DNA from 2 places in the Collinsella sp. TM06-3 genome. Region 2 is predicted to be linked to the other one. Evidence: riboswitches for the same ligand, from Rfam matches in the RefSeq annotation. Region 2 holds a riboswitch; the other holds the start of a gene.
The links. A riboswitch is a leader RNA that binds a small molecule or an ion and turns the genes downstream of it on or off. The one in region 2 is predicted to bind thiamine pyrophosphate.
Positions count from the first base shown of each region.

Region 1: linked by a shared signal. The riboswitch ahead of thiM (hydroxyethylthiazole kinase) and the one ahead of thiC (phosphomethylpyrimidine synthase ThiC) in region 2 are both predicted to bind thiamine pyrophosphate.

Region 1 is NZ_QSPG01000012.1:38,966-46,144, reverse strand. It holds gene DXD56_RS06360 (LysR family transcriptional regulator) at 136-1,032, opposite strand; gene DXD56_RS06355 (HAD-IIB family hydrolase) at 1,043-1,951, opposite strand; TPP riboswitch at 2,115-2,225, shown strand; gene thiM (hydroxyethylthiazole kinase) at 2,277-3,116, shown strand; gene DXD56_RS06345 (thiamine-binding protein) at 3,120-3,461, shown strand; gene DXD56_RS06340 (thiamine phosphate synthase) at 3,458-4,153, shown strand; gene DXD56_RS06335 (patatin family protein) at 4,255-5,124, opposite strand; gene DXD56_RS06330 (EAL domain-containing protein) at 5,444-7,179, shown strand, end outside.
Region 2 is NZ_QSPG01000007.1:12,552-19,730, forward strand. It holds gene polA (DNA polymerase I) at 1-666, opposite strand, end outside; gene DXD56_RS04350 (aminopeptidase) at 833-2,230, shown strand; gene DXD56_RS04355 (YaaA family protein) at 2,336-3,145, shown strand; gene DXD56_RS04360 (hypothetical protein) at 3,169-3,495, opposite strand; gene DXD56_RS10245 (hypothetical protein) at 3,562-3,684, opposite strand; TPP riboswitch at 3,747-3,863, shown strand; gene thiC (phosphomethylpyrimidine synthase ThiC) at 3,855-5,189, shown strand; gene thiD (bifunctional hydroxymethylpyrimidine kinase/phosphomethylpyrimidine kinase) at 5,368-6,198, shown strand; gene DXD56_RS04375 (GDSL-type esterase/lipase family protein) at 6,539-7,179, opposite strand, start outside.

The sequences.
Region 1 (7,179 bases), on a different contig from region 2:
GTTGCTTTACTGGGACAGAGTATGAGCGCTCATATGGACATCGTAAAATATGCGTTTATAACAGTTTGATATAGATGCTTCCTATATTAGTTGGGACTGCCATAAAGAGATTTGACCCGTGCAGAACGCAGCAGTCTAGATGTGCTGACGAATCGCTTCGATATAGGCCTGCCCGTAGCGCGTAAGCGTCGTGTTCTTGCGCGTGATGATGCCGATCTCCATGTACTCGTCTACATCGAGCGGAATGGAGATAATGCCGGGGCCGTTAAGTTCATGGCTGATCACGCCCGAACACACCGTGTAACCGTTAAGGCCCATAGCTAGGTTGAACAGCGTCGCACGGTCGCGCACGCGGATATTCTTGCGGCGCTCAAAGGTCGAGGTCAGCTCCTCGGAATAGTAAAACGAGTTGTAGCTGCCCTGCTCATAGGACAGGAACGGGTAGTCTTCCAAGTCCTCGAGCGTCACACTCGAGCGACCCGCCAGCGGATGGTCGGAGCACACAAAGACATGCGGCGTAGCGCAGAAGAGTCCTTCGAATACGAGCTCGTTGGCCGCCAGCATGCGCTCGATGACCTCGCGATTGTGCTCCGACAGATACAGGATGCCGAGCTCGCTTTTCATATGCGCGACGTCCTCGATAATCTCGTGGGTCTGCTCCTCGCGCAGGGTAAAGTCGTAGCGCGCGGCATCGAACTCGCGGATCACATCGACAAATGCATTAACGGCAAAGGAATAATGCTGGCAGCTCACACTAAAGTGCGGCACCTGCTCGGACGTGCCTTTGTACTTGCCCTCGAGCAGGTCGGCCTGGTCGAGCACCTGGCGCGCGTAGCCCAAGAAGGTCTCGCCTTCCTCGGACACAATGACGCCCTTGTTGGTGCGCTCAAAGATGTGTACACCCATCTCGTTTTCGAGATCGCGAATTGACGCGGTAATCGAAGGCTGCGACACAAAGAGCCGGCGCGAGGCCTCGGTGATGCTGCCGCATTCGGCAACTTTGACGACATATCTGAGCTGCTGGAGCTTCATGGCTTTCTCCCTAGACGTTCGTGACGTCGAAACCCGTCGCGTCCATCTGACGCATAAACGACGGCATCTCCCCCGTCGCGGCGCAGGCGGCAATCTGATGCAGAGCCCCGGCAACCGCATCATCTGCCGCAGCGCCGATATGCCAGCGCGCGGCAGCCGTGACGGCCTCGTTGGCATTGGCGACTGCAACGGAATTGGGAACGGCATCGATCATGGGCAAATCGTTATCGGAATCGCCGAATACGGCCACCTCGTCGGGCGTCAGGCCCAAAGCGCGCGCCAGCTCCAGCGCAGCACAGCCCTTGTCCCAGCCGGTCGGAAGAACGTCGAACAGGCGCACGCGGTTGTTGGGAAACACGAGCGAGAGCTCCGGCACCTCGGCGGCAACACGCTCGCGCAGCTCGGCGAGCTCCTCGCGCGAACGGGCACTCCAGATATTCGCCTTGTATACCGGGGCATCGTCAACGACAGGGCGACAGGGAGCCTCTTCGCCCTTGAGCCACGCGTTGCCGCCTGACTCCATGGCGCGACGCACACGCTCGGGATCGCTTGTCACGCAATAGGCGTCGTTGTCCCAAAAGTCATCACCCAGACGGTAGACCTTCAAATAGGTATCGTCGGTCTCTTGCTCCAGGTAGTCGGCCAGGCGTATAAGGGCATCGTTATCAGTTGCGCGCGAGGCAACCGCCTCGCCATCGACAAACATCACCTGGCCGTTGCAAAACGCACCGGTCGAGAAGCACTCGGAGCGATTGCGGAACATCCAGCTCATCGCGGACGGCTGGCGACCCGAAACCGGGCCAAAATGCAGGCCCGCCGCCTGCATGGCATGAATGCCCTCGATGGCGCAGTCGCTGGCGCCATCGTGTCCAGCAGGAATCAGCGTATCGTCCATATCGGTCAGAACAAGTTTGATCATAAGGTCCCCTCGGTCATTCTTTATCCCGTCTATTGTAACGACCTGCCAATAAGGGACAGGTTTATCTTGGCAGGTTTTATCTGGGAAAATGCAGCGCCCCTGTTGCCACCTGCCAAAATAAACCTGTCCCATATTGGCAGGTGCGCTAGTATAGGGAACAACAGATTCGATGCGGGAGTGCCGGCGGTGCAAACCACAAGGCTGAGAGGGCATAGGGCCCAATCCTTTGAACCTGTCAGTTAATGCTGGCGTAGGGAGCATGCCGCCTTTACAGGGGCGCTGTCTATGCACAGCGCCCCTTTTCTATGCCAAGGAGGCATGTGCAGTGATTGATTCGGAACAGCTTAAGCAACATATGGTCAAGGCCGTAGAGGAGATTCGAGCCACCAATCCGATGGCCGGCTCCATCACCAACACGGTGACGATCGACTTTGTCGCCAACGCGCAGCTCGCCGTGGGCGGTTCGGCCGCCATGGTCTATCTGCCCGACGAGGGCGAGGCGCTCGTTGCCGGCGGCGCCGCCATCTATCTCAACATGGGCACGCTCTTCCCCATCTACGAGCAGACGATTCCCCGCGCGGCCAAGGCGGCACACGACGCCGGCAAGCCCTGGGTGCTCGATCCGGTGGGTCTGGGCATCGGTAGCCTGCGCACCCAGCTGGTAAACGAGCTCAAGCAGTACAAGCCCGCCATCGTACGCGGCAACGCCTCCGAGATCATCGCACTCTCCGGCCTGTGGGGTCTTGAGGGCGAGTCGGCCGATCTGAGCCGCGTACGTGGTGTCGATACCACCGACACGGTCGACGCCGCCCGCGATGCCGCCGTGGCGCTCGCTCGCTACACCGGCGGCGCCGTTGTGGTCTCGGGCGAAGTCGACCTGATTACCGACGGCACGACCGTGGCCAAATCCCACGGCGGCAGCCCGCTCATGTCCAAGATTACCGGCTGCGGTTGCTCGCAGGGCGGCGTGCTGGCCGTGTACGCCTGCGCTGCCGATCCGTTTACGGCAGCCGTCTGCGGTACCGCCGTCTACAACGTCGCCGGCACGCGTGCCGCCGCCGTCGCCGATGCCCCGGCAAGCTTTAAGGTCGCCTTTATCGACGAGCTCTACCGCGCAACCGCCCAAGACATCGCCGATAACCAACTCGAGCTCGAGGAGGCATAAGCCATGTCCGAGCCCGCAACCAATGCCGGCATGAACACGCTCGTCGCTGTGGCCATCGCCCCGTGCGGCACCGGCGATGAACTGTCCGCCGAGGTCGCCGAGGTCGTGCGCGTCATTCGCGAGAGCGGCCTTCCCAACCGCACCACCTCGATGTTCACCGAGATCGAGGGCGACTGGGACGAGGTCATGCAGGTCGTGCGCGACGCGACCTTTGTGTTAGCGAACAAGGGCATCCGAACCGAAGTCGTGCTCAAAGCCGATATTCGACCTGGATTTACCGACACCATGACCGGCAAACTCGAGCGCATGGAAGCGCAGATCAAAAAGCAGGAGGAAGCACGATGAGCATCCGCGACAACCTTGATATCTCGGCCTATCTGGTGCTCGGCCCCGAAAACACCCTCGGACGCCCCGTGGGCGATGTGGTGGCCCAGGCGCTCGACGCCGGCTTTACCTGCATTCAGGTGCGCTCCAAGGTGGCAAGCGCCCGCGAGATCATTGCGCTGACCGGCGATGCCGCGCAGGCAATCGCACAGGCCGGCAAGACCGGTCAGGTCGCCTTGCTGATCGATGACCGCCTTGACTGCGTACTCGCCGCACGCGAGCAGGGCATTGCGGTCGACGGCGTGCACGTGGGCCAGAGCGATATTCCCGTCGAGGTCTGTCGCAAGCTGCTGGGCCCCGACGCCATCGTGGGCCTTTCGGCCCGTTGCGAGGAAATGCTCGAGTACGTCAAGACCGCCGACATGAGTCTGGTCGACTACCTGGGCATCGGCCCGCTCCACGAGACCGAGACCAAGCGCGACTGCGGACGCGCAGCCGATGGCTCCATCATCACCAAGAGCTTTGAGGACCTGGCCGCACTCCACGCGGCAAGCCCCGTGCCCATCGTGGTGGGCGGCGGCGTTAAGACGGCCGACTTGCCGCAGCTTAAGGCAACCGGCGTCGACGGCTTCTTTGTGGTGAGCGCCGTCTGCAGCGCCGACGATCCCTACGCCGCGGCCAAGGAGCTTGTCGACACCTGGCAGCAGGCATAGGCATAGGCCGAACAGCTGATTCGCAGCCTCATATCTTCAGCAATGGAAAGCGCATCCCAGTTTGGGCCTCCATTCCGGGATGCGCTTTCCGTATGCGACCCTTACCCCGCCAGATACGCTTCCAACGCCGGCAAAGTCGCCTCTGCATCGTGGCGGCCGACCTGGTAGATGCGCTCGAGCTCATCCGGTTCGCGGCACAGCGACGGCACCTTCACCGATTCGCTCGGCCGCACCACAAAGATTTCCCCGGCAGCCTCTCGACGTGCCAGGTCATCGAGCGTGGCATTGTAGACCTCATGCCGATGCTCAAGCGCTGCAACAAACTCCGGATAGTGACGGAACACGCGCCGCAGCATGGGCATCACGCTGTTGGGCTGCTTCACAAAGCCCGCCGGCTGCGTGAGTACCACGATATTGCGGTCATACCCCTGCGCAAACAGCCATGCGCTGGGAATAGAATCAGCCACGCCACCATCCAGATACTTATGCCCGTCAATAGCAACGGGACGCGTCGCCACAGGAATCGCCGACGATGCCCGGATCCACTCGATATCCCGCTCGTCGCCATAGGGCAGGTCGTGGTAGACGGCCTTGCCCGTCTCGATATCGGTGCACACGCACGTAAACCGCATGGGGCAGGCGCGATACGCCTCCAGGTCGATGGGATCGCGCTCGATGGGCACCTCGTGATAGGCAAAATCGGCATTGAACATATCGCCGGTTCGCAGCCAGCTGGTCACGCTCGCATAGCGTTTGTCGGCGCAATAGGCCTTGTTATAGCGAATGGCGCGGCCGATCTGGCGCGATTTAAAGTTGTAGCCAAATGCCGCGCCCGCCGAGACGCCCACCATATGGTCGCAGGTCAAACCGTGCTCCATCCAAACGTCGAGCACGCCCGCCGTATACATACCGCGGTAGCCGCCTCCCTCGAGCGCCAGCCCCACCGTGCGCGTCATATTTGACTGTGCCATGCGACCATCTCCGTTCCTGCGTTTTAAAACGGAACAAGTATACCCATCAACAAATATCGTCTCAGTCGCATTTTCATCGAACATCGTCGCGTTACCGTTTGGCGAATAATGGCCGCCCGCAACATGGGCGCCCCTACATAATTCCATACACTTGTTTATACTACTCAGTAGTTATCAGCCGAGAGCACGAACCGACAAATAAACCCAACGACGCAGCAAGGCGGGGGCTTGGAAACACGCAAGGCGTTGAGCAGCAACGCATGTGCACAACGAGCTCGCCCGACGCAATCCGCCCCGACCTCAGAAAGCCGCTTACAGTATGGATAACGCCAGCAATAATACCAAAACGCTCGAAAAGACCATCCGTGACCTTCTGGAGCGTCAGGACGATCTGATCAGGACCGCCTTTACCGACGAGCTCACCGGACTTGGCAACCGCGGCGGCTTTACCCGTTCCTTAGAGGAACTCTGGGAGCAGGAACTGCCCGTGACCATGGCGTTTATCGACATCGATAACCTTAAGCACTGCAACGACATCTTTGGACATGACGAGGGCAACCGCTATATCTTGCAGGTGAGCCTCTATCTCAAACTGTATATGAAGGTGGACGAGGCGGCATTTCGTCTGGGGGGCGACGAGTTCGCCATCCTATCTACGATTGCGACCGAGGACGACCTTGCCGAACGTCTGGAACACTGCCGAACGGTACTGCTCGAAAACAACGCTTCCAAGATGCCTCACTCGTTTAGCTACGGAGTGGCACACGCCGACCCCGCCCTGGGCGAAGCCCCCAATCGCTTGACGAACGATGCCGATCATCGCATGTACGACTACAAGCTACGTCATGCCGTGCACCTTGATCGACGCAATATCGCACAAGCCCACACCGACGACTTCGAAATAAGCGATCGCATTTTCGACGCCCTTTCGATGCTCAACGAAGGCCGATATTTCTTTATCGAGAACTTGGACAAACATCGAACCCTTTGGTCACAAGGCGCCTTGCGCGATCTTGGTCTTCCTTCGGAGCATATAGACAACTGCCACGATTACTGGAAAACGCGTGTCCATCCCGATGACCTTGAGGCCTATACCAACGACATCGACCAAATCTATGACGGCTCCAAACATCGTCACGTCATGCAGTACCGCGTGCGCAATGCCGCCGGCGATTACATCCTCGGCCGTGCTCGCGGGTTTCGTATCGACGGTGACGGAAATGTCCCCTCGCTCTATGTCGGCGAGCTCGTCAACCACTCGCTTGCCGAGACCGTCGACGCCGCCACGGGTCTCGGAACACAGCGCACGCTGATCAACGCTATCGATGCCTGCCGTCGCGACCGTTGCGAGACGGGGCTTATAGCAGTGCGCGTTCGCGGCACGGCAAAGCTCAACGAGCTCTACGGGGCCGAGGCCGTCGACAACATGCTCGCCGAATACGCAGGCCGCATGCTGTCGATTACTCGCGGCAGGAGTCGCGTCTTCCGTTCACGCAACGCCCAGTTCGTCGTGCTTAGCAACAATTTGGATCACGAAGCATTCGAGCAACTGATCCAACATCTCAAAGAGGCCGTTTTCGCTCCCGTTCGAATCGCGGGCGACACTATTACCCCCGTCTGTCTTGTCGTTCCGGCCTTTTACGAGCACCTGACCAATCAAACGGCCGCCGTTTTAGGCGAACTCGACCGTCGCATTCGCACGGCCGGCGGGCTTGTTCCCAACGACAGCCTCCCCATACCCGAGGTGGAGCGCAAAAGCGCCATCGCCGAACGCATCGATCCGCTCACGGGTCTCTATCGACCCAGCGAGTTTATGCGCCGCGCCAACGAATTTCTCGAGACAAGGCGCAACGGCGCCTGGTGTATCGCCACCGTCGATATGGGGCACATGCGACTGTTCAACGAATGGCACGGACAGGCCGAGGGCGACCGCGTACTCGCCGATGTGGGCACGGTTCTCAAGGACATCGAGAATGCCGCCATGGGCGTCGCAGGGTACTGGGGCCAAGACGATTTTTGCGTACTCATCCCCTTTGAACACGACACCGTCCATCA
Region 2 (7,179 bases):
ATGCGCGATGACCTCGTCCAGGCTGCCGTACTGTGCGATGAGCGCGCTCGCCTTTTTGGGGCCGATGCCCGGCACGCCGGGAATGTTGTCCGACGTATCGCCCTTCAGGCCGTAAAAATCGGGCACGAGCGCCGGCGTAATGCCGTGATACAGGTCGTCCACGCTCTCGGGCGTCATGATCGCCACGTCGGACAGGCCCTTGCGGGTCGAGACCACGTTGACGTGCTCGGTCACGAGCTGATACATGTCGCGGTCGCCGGTCACCAGCAGCATGTCGCAGCCGGCTTCCTCACCCAGGCGCGCCATGGTGCCCAGGATATCGTCGCCCTCCCAGCCCTCGGACTGCAAAATCGGCACGTTGAGTGCGGCGAGCAGCTCCTTAATCATGGGGAACTGCGCGTGCAGGTCGGGGTCCATGGGCGGGCGCTGCGCCTTATACTGCGGCAGCATCTCCATGCGCACGCGCGGCTTGCCCTTATCAAACGCCACGACCACACCGTCGGGGTTAAAGGCGTCGATCATCTTAAGAAACATGTTCAGAAAGCCAAAGATCGCGTTGGTGGGGCGACCGTCCGGCGCGTTCATGGTGGGCGGCACCGCGTGGAAGGCGCGGTGCATGAGCGAGTTGCCGTCGATAACGGCAAAGGTGCGGCGCTTGTCAGACATATTGAATACCTCGCTTTGGGCTGGGCACGATTTGCTCCCACCAGTTTACACGCTCCCCGCCTCGCGGCCACCGCACATCAAGCTCCTCCGCCACCGCGCGCCCGCGCGTGATACGATGGCTCACGGTACATTAACCAGCACGATCGATCCGAAAGGAGCCTGCGTCATGGAGCGTCCCTGCGCATGGAAAAAGTACACGCCACAGCAAGTCGAGGAGCTCGAGGAGCTTTGCCGCGGCTATAAGCAGTTTTTGAGCGAGAATAAGACCGAGCGTCTGTGCGTCAAGACCGGTATCAAGATGGCCGAGGAGGCGGGCTACGTCAACCTGGAGACCGTGATCGCCGAGGGCCGCGCGCTCAAGGCCGGCGACAAGGTGTACGCCGCCAACCACGGCAAAGACCTCATGCTCGTCAACCTGGGTACCGCCCCGCTCGAGCAGGGCTTTAACATCCTGGGTGCCCACGTGGACTCGCCGCGCCTGGACCTCAAGCAGAATCCCGCCTTCGAGGCCGGCGACATGGCCTACCTCGACACGCACTACTACGGCGGCGTCAAGAGCTACCACTGGGTAGCCTCCCCGCTCGCGCTTGTGGGCGTCATCTGCAAAAAGGACGGCACCACCGTCGACATCAACATCGGCGACAAGGCGGACGACCCGGTCTTTACCATCTCCGACCTGCTGATCCACCTCTCGAGCGAGCAGATGTCCAAGCCCGCCAAGGACGCCGTCGACGCCGAGATCCTCGACGTGATCGTGGGCGGCCGCCCCGTCAAGTTTGACGAGGACGACAAGGACGCCCCCAAGGAGCCCGTCAAACAGATGTTCCTGGACATCCTCAAGGAACAGTACGACGTCGAGGAGGAGGACTTCCTCTCTGCCGAGATCGAGGTCGTGCCCGCCGGCCCCGCCCGCGACATGGGTCTCGACCGCTCCATGATCTTGGGCTATGGCCACGACGACCGCGTCTGCGCCTACCCCTCCATGCTCGCTCAGATCAACGTGGCAGACGTCGAGCGCACGAGCATCACGCTCATCGTCGACAAGGAGGAGATCGGCTCCGTGGGCGCCACCGGCATGACGAGTCGTTTCTTCGAGAACACCGTCGCCGAGATCATGACGCTCGCCGGCGAGAGCCGCCCGCTGGCCCTGCGCCGCGCACTCGCCCGCAGCCGCATGCTCTCCTCTGACGTGTCCGCCGGCTTTGACCCGGGCTACGCCGGCAAGTTCGAGACCAAGAACGCCGCCTTTATGGGTCGCGGCCTGTGCTTTAACAAGTACACGGGCAGCCGCGGCAAGGGCGGCTCTAACGACGCCGACGCCGAGTATGTGGCCCTCGTCCGCGACATCATGGACGAGGCCGGCGTGAACTTCCAGACCTGCGAGCTCGGTCGCGTCAACGCGGGCGGCGGCGGCACCATCGCCTACATCATGGCCAAGTACGGCATGAACGTCATCGACTCCGGCGTTGCCGTCCTGTCCATGCACGCCCTGTGGGAGGTCGCCAACAAGGCCGATATCTACGAGGCCTACCGCGGCTACAAGGCCTTCATCGAGCGCGCCTAATCCACCCCACCCATAACTTGCGGTGGAATACGGATTGATTTGGTCTTTCAATAGCCCAAACAGACCGTATTCCACCGCAACTTCCTTTTTGGCAGAGGAGAGTCCATGCTGCAGGTCATCATTTCGCCCGCCAAGCAGATGCGCGCGGCACAAGATGCTTTTGAAGTCCTGGGCATTCCACCTTTTGCGCACGAGACGGCTCGCCTCCACCGCGCACTGCTAGATATCGAACGAAATGAAGGCAGCGGCGGCCTGCAAGCGCTATGGAACGTGAGTGACAAACTGCTGGGACCTTGCCTCAACACCCTGCATGAGTTCGGGCCCATCCTGAAAAGCGGCGATCTCGACAATCCCGCACTCGCCCGTCACCTCTCCCCTGCCGTCATGTCCTATCACGGAATTCAATACCAGAGTATGGCACCCGAGGTGATGGATTCCGCGCAGCTCGCCTGGCTGCAAGACCATCTGTGGATCCTCTCCGGCCTCTACGGGTGCGTTCGTCCCTTTCATGCCGTCGAACCGTATCGGCTGGAGATGGGCGCGAAGCTCGCCGTTGACGATGCCCGAGACCTCTACGCGTTTTGGAACGACAAGCTCGCGCGGGCCATCGCTCCGGCGGGCTCCAACGCTACGATCGTCAACCTCGCCAGCGTAGAGTATGCCAAAACCGTTCTGCCCCACCTCGCGGGCGACGCCACGGCCGTCACATGCCTCTTTGGCGAGGGTATCCGCAACGGGAAGCCCATCCAACGGTCGACCGCCAGCAAAAAGGCGCGCGGCTCCATGGTGCGGTGGATGGCAGAAAACAAGCTCGAGGATGCAAGCGAACTTACCGCATTCAACATCGGCTATCGGCACATCCCCGAGCTTTCAGACAAAAACACCCTGGTTTTCATGAACGCGCAGGCACAATAGGCCCGCCGTTTCCAAACACCCCGTTACTCCGCCAAGCCATCGGCCTTTGCAATCTCGCTCGTCGAGCCATCTTGGTAGGTAATCTTAACGTGCTCCACCTCGGATACCGCAGCGCCCGCCGGGGGCTCCAAGCGCCATTCCGTCAGCGCAATGTCCATGGTCGTGGGCACGTCTCCCTGATCTTTGAGCTCCACCGTCAGCGTTTTGAGCGTCGCATCAAACGTCACGCGTTCGATTTCTTCGCCCGGAATAGACCCGCCGCTCAGCTGCAGCTGCACAAACTCGTCGCGCGGATACCAATAGTCACCCGGTGCGGCAACCGTGTTGCCACCAGAAACTTTCATGGTCATAATCGGCAGGCCCTCGTCGGCTTCAAACCCCCAGGTGGCGCCGCCATGACCGCCGAACGTCCAAATTCAAAAGGCAATCACCAACACGGCAAGCACCGCAAAACCAATCGCGACAAGGCCATGGTGCGCACGGCTTTCCTCGGCCGATACGTCCCATTGCGTCTCTCGATATAGATGCTTGTCTTCCATGTTCGCCTCCCCACAGGCACGCTCGTTGGCCCAATCGTACCCATTCAGGCTATACTTGAGCCCATGACATAACGGGGAGCTTGCAGGACAAGACGGCAGGCTGAGATTGGGCGCGCCCGCCCTGACCCGCAAACCTGATATGGGTAATGCCAACGAAGGGAGCCGTGCCAATGAGCACACAGACCGAGCCCAAGCTCGTCACGCAAATCGACTTCGCCCGCGCCGGGCAAATCACACCGCAGATGAAGGAAGTCGCCGAGCGCGAGCATCGCGACCCCGAGTACATCCGCGAGCGCGTGGCCGACGGCCGCATCGCCATTCCCGCCAACATCGCGCACATCAAAAAAGGCATGCGCGCCTTTGGCGTCGGTGAGGGCCTGTCCACCAAGGTCAACGTGAACTTGGGCATCTCGGGCGACAAGGCCGATGCCGCCGAGGAATGGAAGAAGGTCAAGATCGCCGAGGACTTTGGCGCCGACGCCATCATGGACCTCTCCAACTCGGGCAAGACGCGCCAGTTCCGCCAGCAGCTCATCGACGAGACGCCGCTCATGGTGGGCACCGTCCCCATGTACGACGCCATCGGCTACATGGAAAAGCCGCTGGTCAAGCTTACCAAGGATGACCTGTTCGAGGTCGTGCGCGCGCACGCCGAGGACGGCGTGGACTTTATGACCATCCACTGCGGCATCAACAAGTCGGTCACCAAGACCTTTAAGGAGACCGGCCGCCTCATGAACATCGTGAGCCGCGGCGGCTCGCTGCTGTTTGGCTGGATGGAGGTCACCGGCAACGAAAACCCCTTCTACGAGTACTTTGACGAGCTGCTCGAGATCTGCCACGAGTACGACGTGACGATTTCGCTCGGCGACTCCTGCCGCCCGGGCTGCCTCTACGACTCCAACGACGCCACAGAGACTGCCGAGATGATCGAGCTGGGCAAGCTGTGCAAGCGCGCTTGGGCTGCCGGCGTCCAGGTCATGGTCGAGGGCCCGGGTCACATGGCGCTCGACGAGATCGCCGCCAACATGAAGCTACAGAAGCGCCTGTGCCACAACGCCCCGTTCTATGTGCTGGGGCCGCTGGTGACCGATATCGGCGTGGGCTACGACCACATCACCGCTGCCATCGGCGGCGCTATCTCCGCCAGCTCCGGTGCCGACTTCCTGTGCTACGTGACGCCGGCCGAACACTTGTGCCTGCCCAACGCCCAGGACGTGCTCGATGGCCTCATGGCTACCAAGATCGCCGCACACGCCGCCGATATCGCCAAGAAGGTGCCGCACGCCCGCGACATGGACGACAAGATGGGCCAGGCACGCCGCAAGCTCGACTGGGACGCCATGTGGAAGTGCGCGCTCGACCCAGTTACGGGCAAGAAGCGCTACGAGGAGTCTCCCGCCGCCACCGAGGGCACTTGCACCATGTGTGGCAAGATGTGCGCCGTCCGTACCGTTAACAAGGTGTTCGAAGGCACAACGATCGACCTCGGCATGGAGGATTAACGCGTCACCGGAGCCGCAATCGGTAACATGGTGTTCGTCAATTGTTGACATGTGAACATTTGCTTACATTTGCGTAAAGATTGCATCGCCCGCCCGGGTTCGGAATACAGCCGGCCCGGGCATCTTTATAATGCAGACTTAAAGACCCATTTGAATCCGACCGGACAAGGGAGTGAGCATGGATCGCAGTAAGGTACCCGCCGTTCTATCCATCGCGGGATCCGATTCCAGCGGCGGTGCCGGCATTCAGGCCGACATCAAGACCATCACGGCGCACCGCCTGTATGCCGAGACGGCCATAACCGCCATTACAGCGCAAAACACACTGGGCGTCACCGCCGTGCAGGATATCTCGCCAGATATCGTAGCCGCGCAAATTGACGCTGTCTTTGACGATATCCGCCCAAGCGCCGTCAAGATCGGCATGGTTTCTTCTGTCGAGATTATCGAAGTCATCGCCGACCGCTTGAGCGCCTGGAACGCAACGAACGTGGTCGTCGACCCCGTCATGGTCGCCACCTCGGGCGCGCGCTTGATTGCCGAGGATGCCTCCGAGGCACTCACCCGCCGCCTGTTCCCACTAGCAACCGTCATCACGCCCAATATTCCCGAGGCCATGGCCCTGCTTGACTACGAGGTCGACTCCGAGCGCACACAGCAAAATGCTGCCATGCTCCTCACCCGCCGCTTTGGTTGCGCATCCCTCGTTAAGGGTGGGCATCTTGTCAACGAGGCTAACGATGTATTGGCCGAGCCCGCGCCACTCGATGACGAGGGCAACCATCTGGGCGATCCGCTCACTACGTGGTTTCGCCACAAGCGCATTGAGACCAGCAACACGCACGGCACCGGCTGTACGCTCTCATCCGCCATCGCTTGCGCGCTGGCCCAGGGCATGGAACTTGCCGACGCCATCAACGCCGGCAAGGCCTACCTGACCGGCGCTCTCGCCGCTGGCTTTGACATGGGCAAAGGTTCCGGCCCCGTCAACCACATGTGGCAGTATTAAGATTCACAGCCCAGAGCCACCGCAAAGGGGGCAGGCACCTTTGCGGTGGCTCCCACAAACATCTCGATCTGTAACAGTTAGAGCCCATTTTTCGGCCCACCTGTTACAGATCGAGACATTCAAATTCCGCTGAGAAGATAATCTCAATCTGTAACAGTAACTCGGCAAAATCGACCCTAGATGTTACAGATCGAGACAAACGACCGATATCGACCTAAATAATCTCAATCTGTAACATCTAGCCCGTTTTCGACCTTACAACTGTTACAGATCAAGACAAACAAACGATCCAAAACCACCGCAAAGGGGGCAGGCACCTTTGCGGTGGCTTGGGCTCGCGCTACTCACCGAGCATCTCTTGGAGCTTGGCTGCCACGGCATGTCCCAAGCTCTCGTGGCTTTCGGGCATCATATGCAGATAGTCGATATCGCCCGGCTCGGCATAATCGGCGGCATTCAAAAAGTCGCAGCCAAACTGCTCAGCCACATGCGCGTAGTACTCACCAAAATGTTCCGAGGCTTCTACGGAATGCTCGTCAAAGTCGGTCATATATACATCGGCGATCTGCGGCTTAATCTTGATAGGTGCCATCAGCAGAATCCGTGGGCAGGGCGCGGCATCGGTCCAGGCAAACGCACGGACGGCGCGAATCAACGCCATGGCACCACGGGCGATATCGGAAGCTGTCACGCCAAAGACCGTCTTACAGTCGTTGGTGCCCAGCATGATCACAATGGCGTCCAGCGGCTTATGGGCCTCGAGCAGCATCGGAAGTGCGCGGATGCCGTTAAGATTGGTGTCCAGATGGCACATGTCGTCGCGTACCGTCGTGCGGCCGTTGAGGCCTTCTTCAATTACATGCCAGCCCTCGCCTAAGTCACGTTGGGCCACGCCGCACCAGCGCACATCCTGCGCATAGCGCACCGCGGTGCCGTCGCGCATGCCCGCCGGATCGTAACCATAGGTGTTGCTGTCGCCAA